DNA from 4 places in the Bacillus sp. GW823-FHT06B01 genome. Region 4 is predicted to be linked to each of the others. Evidence: riboswitches for the same ligand, from Rfam matches in the RefSeq annotation. Region 4 holds a riboswitch; each other region holds the start of a gene.
The links. Region 4 has a riboswitch for lysine ahead of AC1Q8N_RS18135 (aspartate kinase). Riboswitches for the same ligand answer to the same signal wherever they lie in the genome.
Positions count from the first base shown of each region.

Region 1: linked by a shared signal. The riboswitch ahead of AC1Q8N_RS01005 (amino acid permease) and the one ahead of AC1Q8N_RS18135 (aspartate kinase) in region 4 are both predicted to bind lysine.
Region 2: linked by a shared signal. The riboswitch ahead of AC1Q8N_RS13680 (amino acid permease) and the one ahead of AC1Q8N_RS18135 (aspartate kinase) in region 4 are both predicted to bind lysine.
Region 3: linked by a shared signal. The riboswitch ahead of lysA (diaminopimelate decarboxylase) and the one ahead of AC1Q8N_RS18135 (aspartate kinase) in region 4 are both predicted to bind lysine.

Region 1 is NZ_JBXAHR010000001.1:188,875-192,090, reverse strand. It holds gene AC1Q8N_RS01015 (sulfite exporter TauE/SafE family protein) at 1-209, shown strand, start outside; gene AC1Q8N_RS01010 (GNAT family N-acetyltransferase) at 249-698, opposite strand; lysine riboswitch at 1,022-1,214, shown strand; gene AC1Q8N_RS01005 (amino acid permease) at 1,327-2,793, shown strand; gene AC1Q8N_RS01000 (iron-sulfur cluster biosynthesis family protein) at 2,907-3,212, shown strand.
Region 2 is NZ_JBXAHR010000003.1:107,022-110,237, forward strand. It holds gene AC1Q8N_RS13680 (amino acid permease) at 1-1,367, opposite strand, end outside; lysine riboswitch at 1,514-1,696, opposite strand; gene gapN (NADP-dependent glyceraldehyde-3-phosphate dehydrogenase) at 1,875-3,216, opposite strand, start outside.
Region 3 is NZ_JBXAHR010000003.1:626,531-629,746, forward strand. It holds gene AC1Q8N_RS16455 (LTA synthase family protein) at 1-306, opposite strand, end outside; gene AC1Q8N_RS16460 (DUF3888 domain-containing protein) at 561-956, shown strand; lysine riboswitch at 1,046-1,227, shown strand; gene lysA (diaminopimelate decarboxylase) at 1,408-2,724, shown strand; SAM riboswitch class I at 2,841-2,949, shown strand; gene AC1Q8N_RS16470 (YezD family protein) at 3,022-3,165, shown strand.
Region 4 is NZ_JBXAHR010000003.1:946,253-949,468, forward strand. It holds gene AC1Q8N_RS18130 (VOC family protein) at 31-483, opposite strand; gene AC1Q8N_RS18135 (aspartate kinase) at 827-2,056, opposite strand; lysine riboswitch at 2,256-2,442, opposite strand; gene AC1Q8N_RS18140 (DoxX-like family protein) at 2,634-3,216, shown strand, end outside.

The DNA.
Region 1 (3,216 bases), on a different contig from region 4:
GCGTATTAGTTGGTGGCCTTATTATCTTTACAAACATTCGTACATTGCTTACTACATTTAAAGTTGATCCAACTATTATTTCACTTTCTTACGTGGCAGTTGGTCTTGTCGTTATTATTTCTATTTTCATTGCTGTTCGCAATCATTCCAAGCGTTCTAACGCATCGACAGCCGGATATCCGAATGATCAAAAACAAATGCTACCATAACGATAAAAATACCGCCCGATATACTTCGAGCGGTATTTTTTATATTTCTATTTTCCAATTAATCATCGTTTCTGTAGTGTCAATTCTCTTCATATGTAATTTCTCTAATACACGAATCGAGCTATCATTTTCAAGAAGTGTCTCCGCAATAATCGTTTCTACTTCTCCTGTTTGAAAAGCCCAATTTATTAATTCTCTTACAGCTTCTGTCGCATACCCTTTATTCCAATATTTCTCAATAAATCCGTAACCAATTTCTACTGTATGTTCCTCATTTGGTTTCCCTTTAAATCCTATATCACCTAGAACGATGTCATCTTCTTTGCGAATGACATACCACGCGCCCCAAGGTAATAAAACCTTATTTTGTTTTACATTTTCTACATGCCCTACAATATGCGGACCACTGTTATATCCTTGCTCGTTAGCAACTTGCATACTCTCTTCTGTACACGGTACTATATAGAGTCTTTCTGTTTCTAATTTCATGTTAATTTCCCCTTTTTTGCTTAAACGTTTTTTTAATTATAACAAAAAATATGACCTTATTATGAATGTCGAATTATATTTTCAGAATTTTCTTTTATTTTTAAAGGGTTTTTCAATATTTTTTGCGAAACATTTGTATAACAATTTCTTTATTTGTTTTTTGTTACATAACAGTAGGTTCGGGTGGAGTTTTGCAAGCGTTTCCTATACAATAACCGATATTTTTTGACTTTTCCTAACAAAATATCTTGCAATATATTCAGAAAGTCATTACAATTGCCATATATTAAAAATCTTAGCAATATATCAAATCCTCATCAATCCGATGAGGTAGAGGTTGCGACTTTTATGAGTAAAACGGACGAGACACAGAGAATGTCACCAACTCCGTTTGAAAGGAAAAGTTGCCGAAGTTTATATTTCTTCTCTGGAAATATGAGCTGGGGCTGTCTCCGAAAGGAACAGAACTGTCACGTTTACAAAATTACCGTGTAAACGTGGGGTGCTATCTTAACGGAAGGGTATGATGGGGTGGTTATTTGTGAAACGTTCCGCCTAATTCCTTTGGCGGTTTTTTGTATTTTTCTCCCCCGCTCCTTCCTAACCTACAAGAAAAGGAGTGTTGAACATGAATAGCGCAACAAATCAATCTACCTCTAAAACGCAAACTACACAAGGACAAGGTGAATTAAAACGCGGATTAAAATCTCGTCACCTTACGATGATTTCTCTCGGTGGTACAATCGGTACCGGACTATTTCTTGCCAGCGGTGGTGTCATCCATACAGCTGGTCCTGGCGGTGCACTAGTCGCATACGCCGCAATTGGAATTATGGTTTACTTTTTAATGACAAGCTTAGCTGAACTCGCGGCTTACATGCCTGTTACCGGATCTTTTAGCACGTATGCAACAAAATTTGTTGATCCATCCCTTGGCTTTGCACTTGGATGGAACTATTGGTATAACTGGGCCATTACAATTGCTGCTGAACTCGCTGCTGTAACATTAATTATGAAATTTTGGTTCCCAGATACCCCTTCTCTTATTTGGAGTGGATTATGTTTAGCTATTATTTTCCTTTTAAACTATTTATCTGTTAAAGGGTTTGGTGAATCTGAATATTGGTTCGCACTTATTAAAGTAGTTACTATTATTATCTTTTTAATTGTCGGCTTTATGATGATTTTCGGAATTATGGGCGGCGAATCTGTTGGCTTTAAAAACTTCACTGTTGCAGATGCACCATTTAATGGCGGCATTATGGCAATTATCGGTGTATTTATGGCTGCTGGGTTCTCATTCCAAGGAACTGAATTATTAGGTGTAGCTGCTGGTGAAACTGCTGATCCAGAGCGTAACATTCCAAAAGCAATTCGTTCTATCTTTTGGCGTATTCTTTTATTCTATATCCTTGCGATTCTCGTTATCGGTTTATTAATTCCTTATACGACTGAAAGCCTTGCTGCAAGCGATGTAACAGTAAGTCCATTTACACTTATTTTTGAAAAAGCGGGCGTTGCCTTTGCTGCTTCTGTTATGAACGCTGTTATTTTAACGGCAGTATTGTCTGCTGGTAACTCTGGTATGTATGCATCAACTCGTATGCTTTGGGACTTAGCTCGCCAAGGAAAAGCACCAAAGTTTCTTGGTAAATTAGATAGCCGCGGTGTACCTGTTAACGCATTAATCGTAACGTCAATTGTCGGTAGTATCGCTTTCATTGCCTCTTTATTCGGTGACGGTGTTGTATACATTTGGTTATTAAACGCATCTGGAATGTCTGGCTTTATCGCATGGGTCGGAATTGCAATTAGTCATTACCGTTTCCGTAAAGCATATATCGCACAAGGAAAAGATTTGAAAGACTTACCATATAGAGCAAAATGGTTCCCGTTCGGTCCAATTTTCGCATTTGCACTTTGTGTCATCGTAATTTTAGGTCAAAACTACGGCGCATTTATGGGTGAATCAATCGATTGGAACGGTGTACTCGTTTCTTACATCGGTTTACCACTCTTCTTAGTACTATGGTTAGGATATAAATTTACGAAGAAAACGAAAGTGATTCCGCTCGATAAATGTGAATTGAAATAAAGTGAAACGAGCAAACAAATATGTTTGCTCGTTTTTTATTCCGATGCTTCTCCCTTCCCTATTTCTCCTGTTTTTGCAATAATAAAGGAAATATATATAAAGGTTGGGATACCATGAACATTCGTATTACTGATGAAGCAAAAGCAGCTATACATAAATTAGAACGTGAAGATAAAAAGATCATTCGCATTAGAGGAACAATGACAAACTCTTGTAGTATTTTCGTTGATGTTGATTTAATTTGGGATACATATGATGCAGATGATGTTGTATATAAAGATGCCGAGTTTATCGTACAAATGGATTCATTCACGAAAGACTACACTGGTGATACGGTGAAACTTGATTATAAGACGACAGGTTTTAGTATTACGACTCCGAGTGAGACTTTAGTTTATGGATTGTCGATTAAAAAATAAAAAT
Region 2 (3,216 bases), 840 kb from region 4:
GGATAGAAGGCAAAGCCGATTACGAATAAACCAATTCCGAGAAGGAACGTTTTTATATCGGATGCGCCGGTTTTAATAACCCATAGTGCGTAGCAAAGTGCGATCACTGCGACTATGCCATCTGTAATTCTTGCCCGCATTTCATTTTTATATGTTTCACCAGTTGCGACTAGTTTTAACTGGAAGATTGGTGAAACGAGATATGGAATGAGGTAGGCCAGTGTTGATACGGTAATAACGAATGTATAAGCTTCCGCAATAGTTCCTGATAATGTTGAGAATAAGAACACTTGCGACATAATGTTTGTTAATCGTAATGAGTAAATTGGACTTCCTTTTTTATTTGTTTTTGTGAAGAAGGAAGGGAAGAAACCTTCTTTTGCTGCTTGATACGGTACTTCTGAGCTTAATAAAATCCAGCCTAATATAGAACCGAATAGGGAAGTAAGAGCAAGTAATGCCATCAGTTTCCCGCCGCCATGACCCATTGCAGCGTTTAATGCATCTGCTAATGGACGTTCAGAAGCTTGTAATTTATCAACGTGAAGTACACCCATTGTTAAAATTGTAATTCCTAAGTAAATCGCAACTGTAATAAGTAATCCTGCAACTGTTGCGCGTTTTACTGTTTTAGGAGAGGTAGCACGGTTTGATAAAAGTACTGCCGATTCAATTCCGATAAATGCCCAAAGCGTTGTAAGAGCAGCTAAGTTTACTTGTGAAAGAAGGCCGTGTGATACACCTGATTTATCGATCATCGGTGTGTACCATTGTCCAAACTTAGAAGCTTCGAATGCAAATAAAGTAACGACGATGAATAAAAGGAATCCAGTTACTTTCGTTGTTGTTGCTAAGAAGTTTAGCTTTCCAGCTCCGCTTACACCGTTTGTTAATATAATATGAGTTCCCCAAAGTAAGATGGAACAAATCGTAAATGTAATTAGTTTTCCGACTTCTATGTTAAAAGAACCGATTGAAAATAGTAGTCGTGTATCTTTCATAATTGGGAAGAAGAGTGATAAATATCCCGCAAATGATGTAATGATGGCAACGTTACTTGCCCAGTTTGCTACCCAATATCCCCATACCATACTGAAACCAGCCATTTTTTTCTTTTTTGGTGTTGAGAATAAAGCATATGCATGACTTTGTGGTCCTGTCGTTAAATCAGGACGACGAATTGCTAAATTACCGAAAACAAGAGCTAGCATTAAAACACCAAACCCTGTTGTTAACCAAGCTAAAGTGACACCGAGAGGGCTTGCTGTTTGTGCCAACGTACTTGGCACCATGAAAATACCAGCGCCAACCATGTTACCGACAACGAAAGCTGTTAATACCCAAAAGCCCCATTTTTTTTGTTGCATAGAAAATACCTCCAAAGTTAGTATAACCAAGTCAAGCGAGGAGATATGTATGTCTTCTTAGTAGAGAAGAGAAGTCCCAAACAAAACAAAAAAAGCACGTAATTTGCCGCTACATGCTTTCTATCTTATAAGAAACCCACGACATACCTCTCGATAGCTCTCCACAAACGAAACGTTTGTGACAGTTCTGCACTTATTAAATGCAGACCCAGCAAGCGTGCATGGTGGACACGGGCTTACTTCGGCAATCATTCCTTTCTCATTCCTTCATCAATGCCACTACATCTCCTGAAATGATACTCTTAATGACTGCAACCTCTACCTCACCGAGATACGAATGAGGATTTAAATATTAAATTAACGTCTTTAAGAGTAACAAATGAATTTTTATACGTCAATGGATATAGTAATAATCAGATTATAGAGAAGAGTTTGTTATTAGGAATGAATAATTATTTGATATAAAAAGAAGCTGATCCAAAACTAGATCAGCTTCTACATATAAGATTAAACTAAGTTTAATACTGTTACTTTTTCACGTGTCATAGACTCAAGGCTCTTACGAATACCTTGTGCGCCCATACCTGAACCTTTTACACCGATGAATGGGAAGTGGTCAGGGCCGCGCTCTGTGCGTCCGTTAATTTGAACAGAACCAGTTTCGATTTTGTTAGCAATTGCAAATGCTTTGTTAATGTCTTTTGTGAAGACACTTGCTTGTAGACCGAACTCTGATTTGTTAGCAATTTCAATTGCTTGTTCATCTGAAGAAACACGGATGATTGGAAGGATTGGGCCGAAGGGCTCTTCCCAAGCAACTTTCATTTCTTCTGTTACGTGGTCGATTAATGTTGGGTAAATTAAGTTACGCTCACGTTTGTTACCGATAACGATTGTTGCACCTTTTTCAACAGCGTCGTCAACTAAGCCTTGAACGAAGTCAGCAGACTTGTCGTCGATTAATGGAACGATTGTGCTGTCTTGTTCTGGAGATCCAACTGATAGCTCAGCTACTTGCGCTTTTAATAAGCTAACAAGCTCGTCCGCTACGTTTTCGTGTACAAGTACACGTTTAATAGCAGTACAACGTTGACCAGAGTAAGAGAATGCACCGCTTACGATATGGTTTGCAGCATCTTGTAAGTCAGCATCTTCACGAACGATACCAGGGTCTTTACCACCAAGTTCTAATACAAGTGGAATCATTGCAGCTTTTTTCGCTAAATGTTTACCTGTGTTTGTACCACCTGTGAACGATACCATATTGATGCCTTCGTGTTCTACTAAGTAGTCACCAATTACAGAACCGCGTCCTGTAGCTACGTTTACAAGACCTTTTGGAAGGCCAGCTTTATGAAGTGCTTCAACCATTTTAATACCACTAATTGCACCTTGAGTTGCTGGTTTGAAAATAACAGCGTTACCCATAATTAATGCTGGTGCAAGTTTTGCAGCAGATAAGTTTACTGGGTAGTTAAATGGTGCGATTGCTAATACAACACCAAGGGGTGCGCGTTGGATGATCGCAAGTTTAGATTTCGTTCCGCCAGGGAAGCTATCGCCCATCATGCTTTCTCCGTGCATATGAAGAGCTTCTTCGATTGTGTAACGAATGAAATCAGCTGTACGAACAACTTCTTTCTTCGCATCTTTATAACCTTTACCGACTTCTTTCATAATGATATCGGCAATTTCATCTTGCATATTTACGAGCTCATCAGCCCATTTATATAAATATTTTGCGCGATCTTGTAGAGAAGCTTCCGCCCATGATTTTTGAGCTTCTTTTGCAGATGCAATTGCTTCATCTACTTCTCCGCGAGTAATTGCTTGTACTTGTCCAATTACT
Region 3 (3,216 bases), 320 kb from region 4:
TTGAAATAAAACTGGGAACGTAACGAAATCGTTATAAAACCCATAAAACATTGCATTTCCAAATAAAATAAAGGACAGTATAAAACTGATTCCAACTATAATGCGGTTTCGGTGTTTAGATGCAAGTAAAGCAAAACCGAAAAATAAAAGTAACGCAGCTAGTGGATTAATAAAAAGCATAAATTCTTCAAAGAAGTTATCAATTTTAATATCAAATGCTAGCTTGTACACAATATATGTTTTTATCCATAATAAAACGACTGCAACGAGTGCAAATCGCAGTTTTGGAAACAGGCGTTGTAGCATAATATACTCCTCTCCTAAAAAGCATGACAGTTCTTGTGAGCCGGTTTGATTAGCGCCTCATTTTATATATACGAACAGTCCTTTGTTATTATGTTTATTATACTATGAGTATCATTATACGAAAATAAAAGAGAGTTGTGGACTTTTTTATAATAATTGAGTAGAAAAAGGGCAGTGGGAGACAATAAAACGGAGTTTCTATGTATGATAATTATCGTGCGCAGAAAGAATCGTGTAATAATACGGAGGTTATAATGCGAAAATTATTATATTTTATAGTATGCAGTAGTGTTATACTTTTTGCTTCACCGAGTGTGTCGGTAGCCCAATATGATGCACCTCTTATGGAAGATGCCCTTTATTCTGTTTTATTTCCGAAAATAAATAAAGCAATTGAAAAACAATATGGGAGCTTGAAGCCTTATCAATGTCCTAAAATTATTAGTTTAAAAAAAGTGTATAGCGGTACATATTTATTTCAAGCAAGTATTGAAGTAACGAAGTATGAACGAGTTGCTGGGAAAATTGCTCCACCATTTGAGAAGGTAACGATTACATTTAATAATGAAGAAGGCGAATGGGAAGTGTCAAAGATTTCAGTAAAGCGCTTACCAAATGATACGAAATTAAACTGTAAAAAAACAATATAAAAAATTGTTTGACAAATAAAATGGTCCTTTGGTATTGTTAATAGCAACAATTAGATGTTTGAAAATTAAATAGACTTACCTCATCTACTCTCAAAGGTAGAGGCCGCGATAGGAAAGAGTAAGCTATGGGAGATTTAATGGAATCTGTGATCATAGGTTGAAAGGGACTATTGCCGAAATATAAGAATAACCATCTTATTCATATATTGGGACTACATTGAATAAATGTAGTACTGTCATAATATTTCTTTTATGGAGAGCTATTTGGAGATGTTGATGCGGTTTCTTATTTTGAGGAGATAACAACTCGTTTATTTTTTCAATATATATTTTTCCTAATAAGAAACGCGTGTGAACATTGTTCCGCGCGTTTTTTGTCTATCTAAAAGCGTGCTGCAATGAATAGAAGATTGGGGTTATGAGTTTTAGAGGAAATAAGGGAGGAATTCAAATGTATTTACACGGCACAAGCCGAATCAATGGGCAAGGACACTTAGAAATTGGAGGGTGCGATACGACGCAGCTAGCAAAACAATACGGAACACCACTTTATGTATACGATGAAGAGTCTATTCGAGGAAAGTGCCGCGCGTTTCATCGTGCGTTTAAAGAAAGTGGTTTCTCTTATCAAGTAGCATATGCAAGCAAGGCGTTCTTGTGCATGGAGATGTGCCGAGTGGCTCGTGAAGAGAATATGTCATTAGATGTTGTTTCTGGAGGAGAATTATATACTGCGCTGCAAGCAGGATTTCCGGCATCACGCATTCATTTTCACGGCAATAATAAAACAGAAGAAGAAATTGTGATGGCTCTTCAGGCGAATATTGGTTGTTTTGTCGTAGATAATTTCTTAGAATTAGAAATTTTGCATGATTTAGCAGTGCAACATGGGAAATTTGTGAACATATTAATTCGTGTAACGCCCGGAGTAGAGGCGCACACACATGAATATATTACAACAGGCCAAGATGATTCGAAATTTGGATTTGGCGTGTCAAATGGTCAAGCGATGCAAGTAATTGAGATTGCTTTACAAAAATCAAATTATAATGTGTTAGGAATTCATTCACATATCGGATCACAAATATTTGAAACGGCCGGCTTTGTGCGAGCGATTGAAGTTCTTCGTCAATTTTTAGAAGAAGTGAGAGAGCGAACAAACTATGTAGTAAAAGTGCTAAATGTAGGCGGAGGATTCGGAATACGCTACACAGAGTCAGATACACCATTAACTCTTGAGACATATGTGCGAGCTGTAACAAGTGCTGTGAGGGAACAATTTACAGTATGTAATTATCCCCTGCCAGAAATATGGGTTGAACCAGGCCGTAGTATTGTAGGGGATGCTGGAACGACAATTTATACAGTCGGATCTGTGAAAGACATTCCTGGTATTCGGAAATATGTATCAGTGGATGGTGGGATGACTGATAATTTAAGACCTGCTTTATATAACGCTCGTTATGAAGCGATGTTAGCGAATCGAGGGAATGATGAGAATGAGGAACTTGTCTCGATTGCTGGGAAGTGCTGTGAGAGTGGAGATATGTTAATTTGGGATATCACTCTACCGAAAGTTGCTTCAGCCGATTTATTAGCAATTTCTTGTACAGGGGCATATGGATACTCGATGGCGAATAATTATAATCGGATTCGTAGACCAGCTGTCGTCTTCGCGAAAGGCGGCACATCACAAATTGTTGTAGAGCGTGAAACATATGAAAATATTATTGGGAACGATCGCATACGTATTAAAGAACTTGTGTGAATGGGAAAAAGGAGTTGTTCGGATGGGCAATTCCTTTTTTATAAAATAAAATAATTAAAATATATCGGAAAACTAGGATTGAAAAAAATCAGAATTGTGATAAAATACAAATACAAAGCTTATCAAGAGAAGCGGAGGGAACTGGCCCGAAGAAGCTCGGCAACCTGCTTATAGAAAGCAAGGTGCTAAATCCAGCAAAATGGAATCCATTTTGAAAGATAAGGTAAAATATATTACCGAACAGTCTTTTCGAAATGGGAAAGATTTTTTTTATGAATAAAAAGGGGGGCTGTTCGCGTGAGCGTACGGGAACATTTTGAGGAAGTATCTGAGAAAATTCAAGCGATGCTTGCTGATATGAAATATGGTTCAATTACAATTGTTGTGCAAGATGGGAAAGTCATTCAATTAGAGAAAAGTGAAAAGGTACGTTTAAAGTAAAAAGCGCTGACTAGAAAAACTAGAGGCGGTTTTAACCTATTATATTAGGTT
Region 4 (3,216 bases):
TCAAATATTTTTACTTCAGTAAAACATTACTTACTTGTTACCGAGTTCTTCCGCTAAACCGATTAAAATTCCTTCGGTTCCACGAATGTAGCAGAGTCGATACGAGTTCTCATACTGAACTACTTCACCAACGAGCTGAGCACCATGTTTAGTCAGTCTGGATACCATTTCGTCAATGTCCTCAACGGTGAACATGACGCGTAAATAACCGAGGGCATTTACAGGAGCTGTCCGATGATCTGCAATAGTAGGGGGGGTGAGAAATCGCGAAAGTTCAATTCGGCTATGGCCATCTGGGGTAACCATCATAGCAATCTCTACGCACTGAGAACCGAGTCCAGTTACGCGACCAGCCCATTCACCTTCAACAGTAGCTCGCCCTTCGAGATTCAAGCCAATCTCCTCGAAGAAAGAGATTGCGTTATCAAGGGATTCTACAACGATGCTGACATTGTCCATTCGTAGTAATCGGTTGTTTGCCATAGTTTTTATCTCCTTTTATGTATAAATTTATTATTTAATTATCCTCATAATTATACTAAAATCTCTTCTAAACAAAAAACATCTTGTCACAGTGTAGGAAAATGTGACAAGGTGTTTTCGGGCATAGTATATAAAATCTTGTTAACGAATAACACTTCGCAAACCTTTACTATTGAAATATGCGAGAACTTTATTTCGTGAATGCTATCATTTCAAGAATTTGATACTGTAATTGCTATTCGATAGAATAACTTCGACTTTCCCACAAAACAGTCCTACCCTGTTTCTATTTATATAGGAAGGAAATAGATTCATATATTTTTTAAAGTTTTACCGGTGGAAATTAACTCATCTGCACTAAAGGCTCAATTTTCGCCATAAATGATTGATGCAGTGCCTCGACACCTGTTACTAAATGAAGGCGGTCAATAACGACAGACACTTTAATTTCTGATGTACTTACCATTTTAATATGAATATCTTCTTCTTTTAAAGTAGTGAACATATTTGCAGCAACACCAGGATTAGAGACCATACCCGATCCTACAATGGATACTTTTGCTAAATGATTTTCATATTCTACAGATTCATAGTGAAGTGTTTCTTGATTCTGTTCCAATACCTCTAATGTTTCTTCTAAATCATTAGAATGGATTGAGAAGGAGAGGTGAACAGTTCCTTCATTTGTAATACTTTGAATGATGATATCTACATTAATATGTGCCGCTGCTAATGTAGAGAAAACTGTTGAAAGTGCACCTTGTTCCAATCCTTTCATTGTGACGCGTGTAATATTATCTTCAAATGCAATACCTTTAACGATTGATTGTTGTTCCATGTTACATTCTCCTTTTACAATTGTTCCGTTTTCTTGTTCCATACTTGAGCGAACTTCTAACATGACATTATGATTTTTAGCAAACTCAACAGCACGCGGGTGTAATACACCAGCACCGAGGTTTGCTAGTTCTAGCATTTCGTCATAAGAAATTTCATCTAATTTATAAGCATCTTTTACAACTCGTGGGTCCGTTGTATATACACCGTTCACATCCGTGTAAATATCACATTTTTTTGCTTTCAGTGCAGCAGCTAATGCAACAGCAGTTGTATCAGAACCACCACGTCCAAGCGTTGTAATTTCATGTTCTTTACTGGCTCCTTGGAAGCCAGCTACAATAACAATCGTGCCTTCAGTAAGATAAGATTGAATTCGATCTGTATGAATTTCAGTAATCCGTGCACTACTATGTACAGATTCTGTCGTAATACCAGCTTGCCATCCAGTTAATGAAATCGCGTTATAACCTTTTGCTTGTAGTGCCATCGTTAATAATGAAATAGTCACTTGCTCTCCTGTTGATAGAAGCATATCCATTTCGCGTTTACTCGGATTTTCTGAAATCGCGTTAGCAAGTGCTACGAGTTCATCTGTGCTTTTTCCCATTGCTGAAACGACAGAGACGATGCTATGTCCTCGTTCATATTCTTCAATAATTAAATTTGCTACATGTTGAATGCGCTCAACGCTTCCAACAGAAGTGCCACCAAATTTTTGTACAATCGTTTCCATTACGAATTCCTTCTTTCATCCATTTTTAAGAATAGATTAGGACATATATAGATCCCAATATTCCTGTAGTTACCAGAGAAAAACAAAAAACACCATCTCAAATAAGTGAGGATGGTGCTGTTACAGGAAAAGGGAAACAGAAAACGGAGCTAATAAAAAAACCGCCAAAAAAGGAATACCATAAAAATGATATCTCTTTTTTGTAGATAGCTCTTCATACATACACTGCTGTACATATGACAGTTCTGTTTCTATTCGAAAACAGCCCCAATCGATAAATGCAGAGAAAATTATCGATTTCGGCAATACTTCCTTTCATCTAATTTCATAGACATCTCTGTGTCTCCATTAGAATAATCATAAGTATCGCAACCTCTATCTCACGTTTTAGGCGAGAGTGTTTGATTTATGAAGTTGTTGGTAACATTTGTTTTATAATAATTTAAATTTTTCGGGGAATCAAGTGTTTTGTATAAATTTTAAAAATTCTTTCTTCTCTTGGAGGAGTTTGTGAAAACTGTAGCAAAATAAATTCATAGCATGTACATTAAAATTATAGCGCATTGGAGGTGGAAGAATGAAGGGGAAAAAGCCTATTTATGTTTCGGCAGAAATGAACACAACAATGGAGAAATTATGGGAATACACGCAAGAACCACATATACATACAGAATGGGATGCTCGCTTTACTGAAATTTCATATTTAGAGAAAAAAGAAGGAGAACCGCAGAAGTTTTTATATAAAACAAAGATCGGATTTGGACTTGAAATAGCTGGGGAAGGAGAATCGATAGGTGAAATAAGAAAAGAAACGGGAGACCGGATTTCTTCTTTAAAATTTTGGACGGATAATAAATTATCACTTATTCAAATAGGGCGTGGTTATTGGAAGTATACACCGCGTAAAGAACACATTCATTTTGAGACGCAATATGATTATGATACGAGGTTTGGTCGTATAGGGAATGTAATAGATTTTTATATGTTTCGTCCGTTATTAGGCTGGGCGACTGCTTGGAGTTTTGATGCTTTAAAATTATGGTTAGAAAAGGGACTTCATCCGAGATTACTAATTAGAAGAACGATGACATATTGGCTCGTATGTTTTTTAATTGCTTTTGTATGGCTATATCAAGGGATTGTACCGAAAATGATCTTTA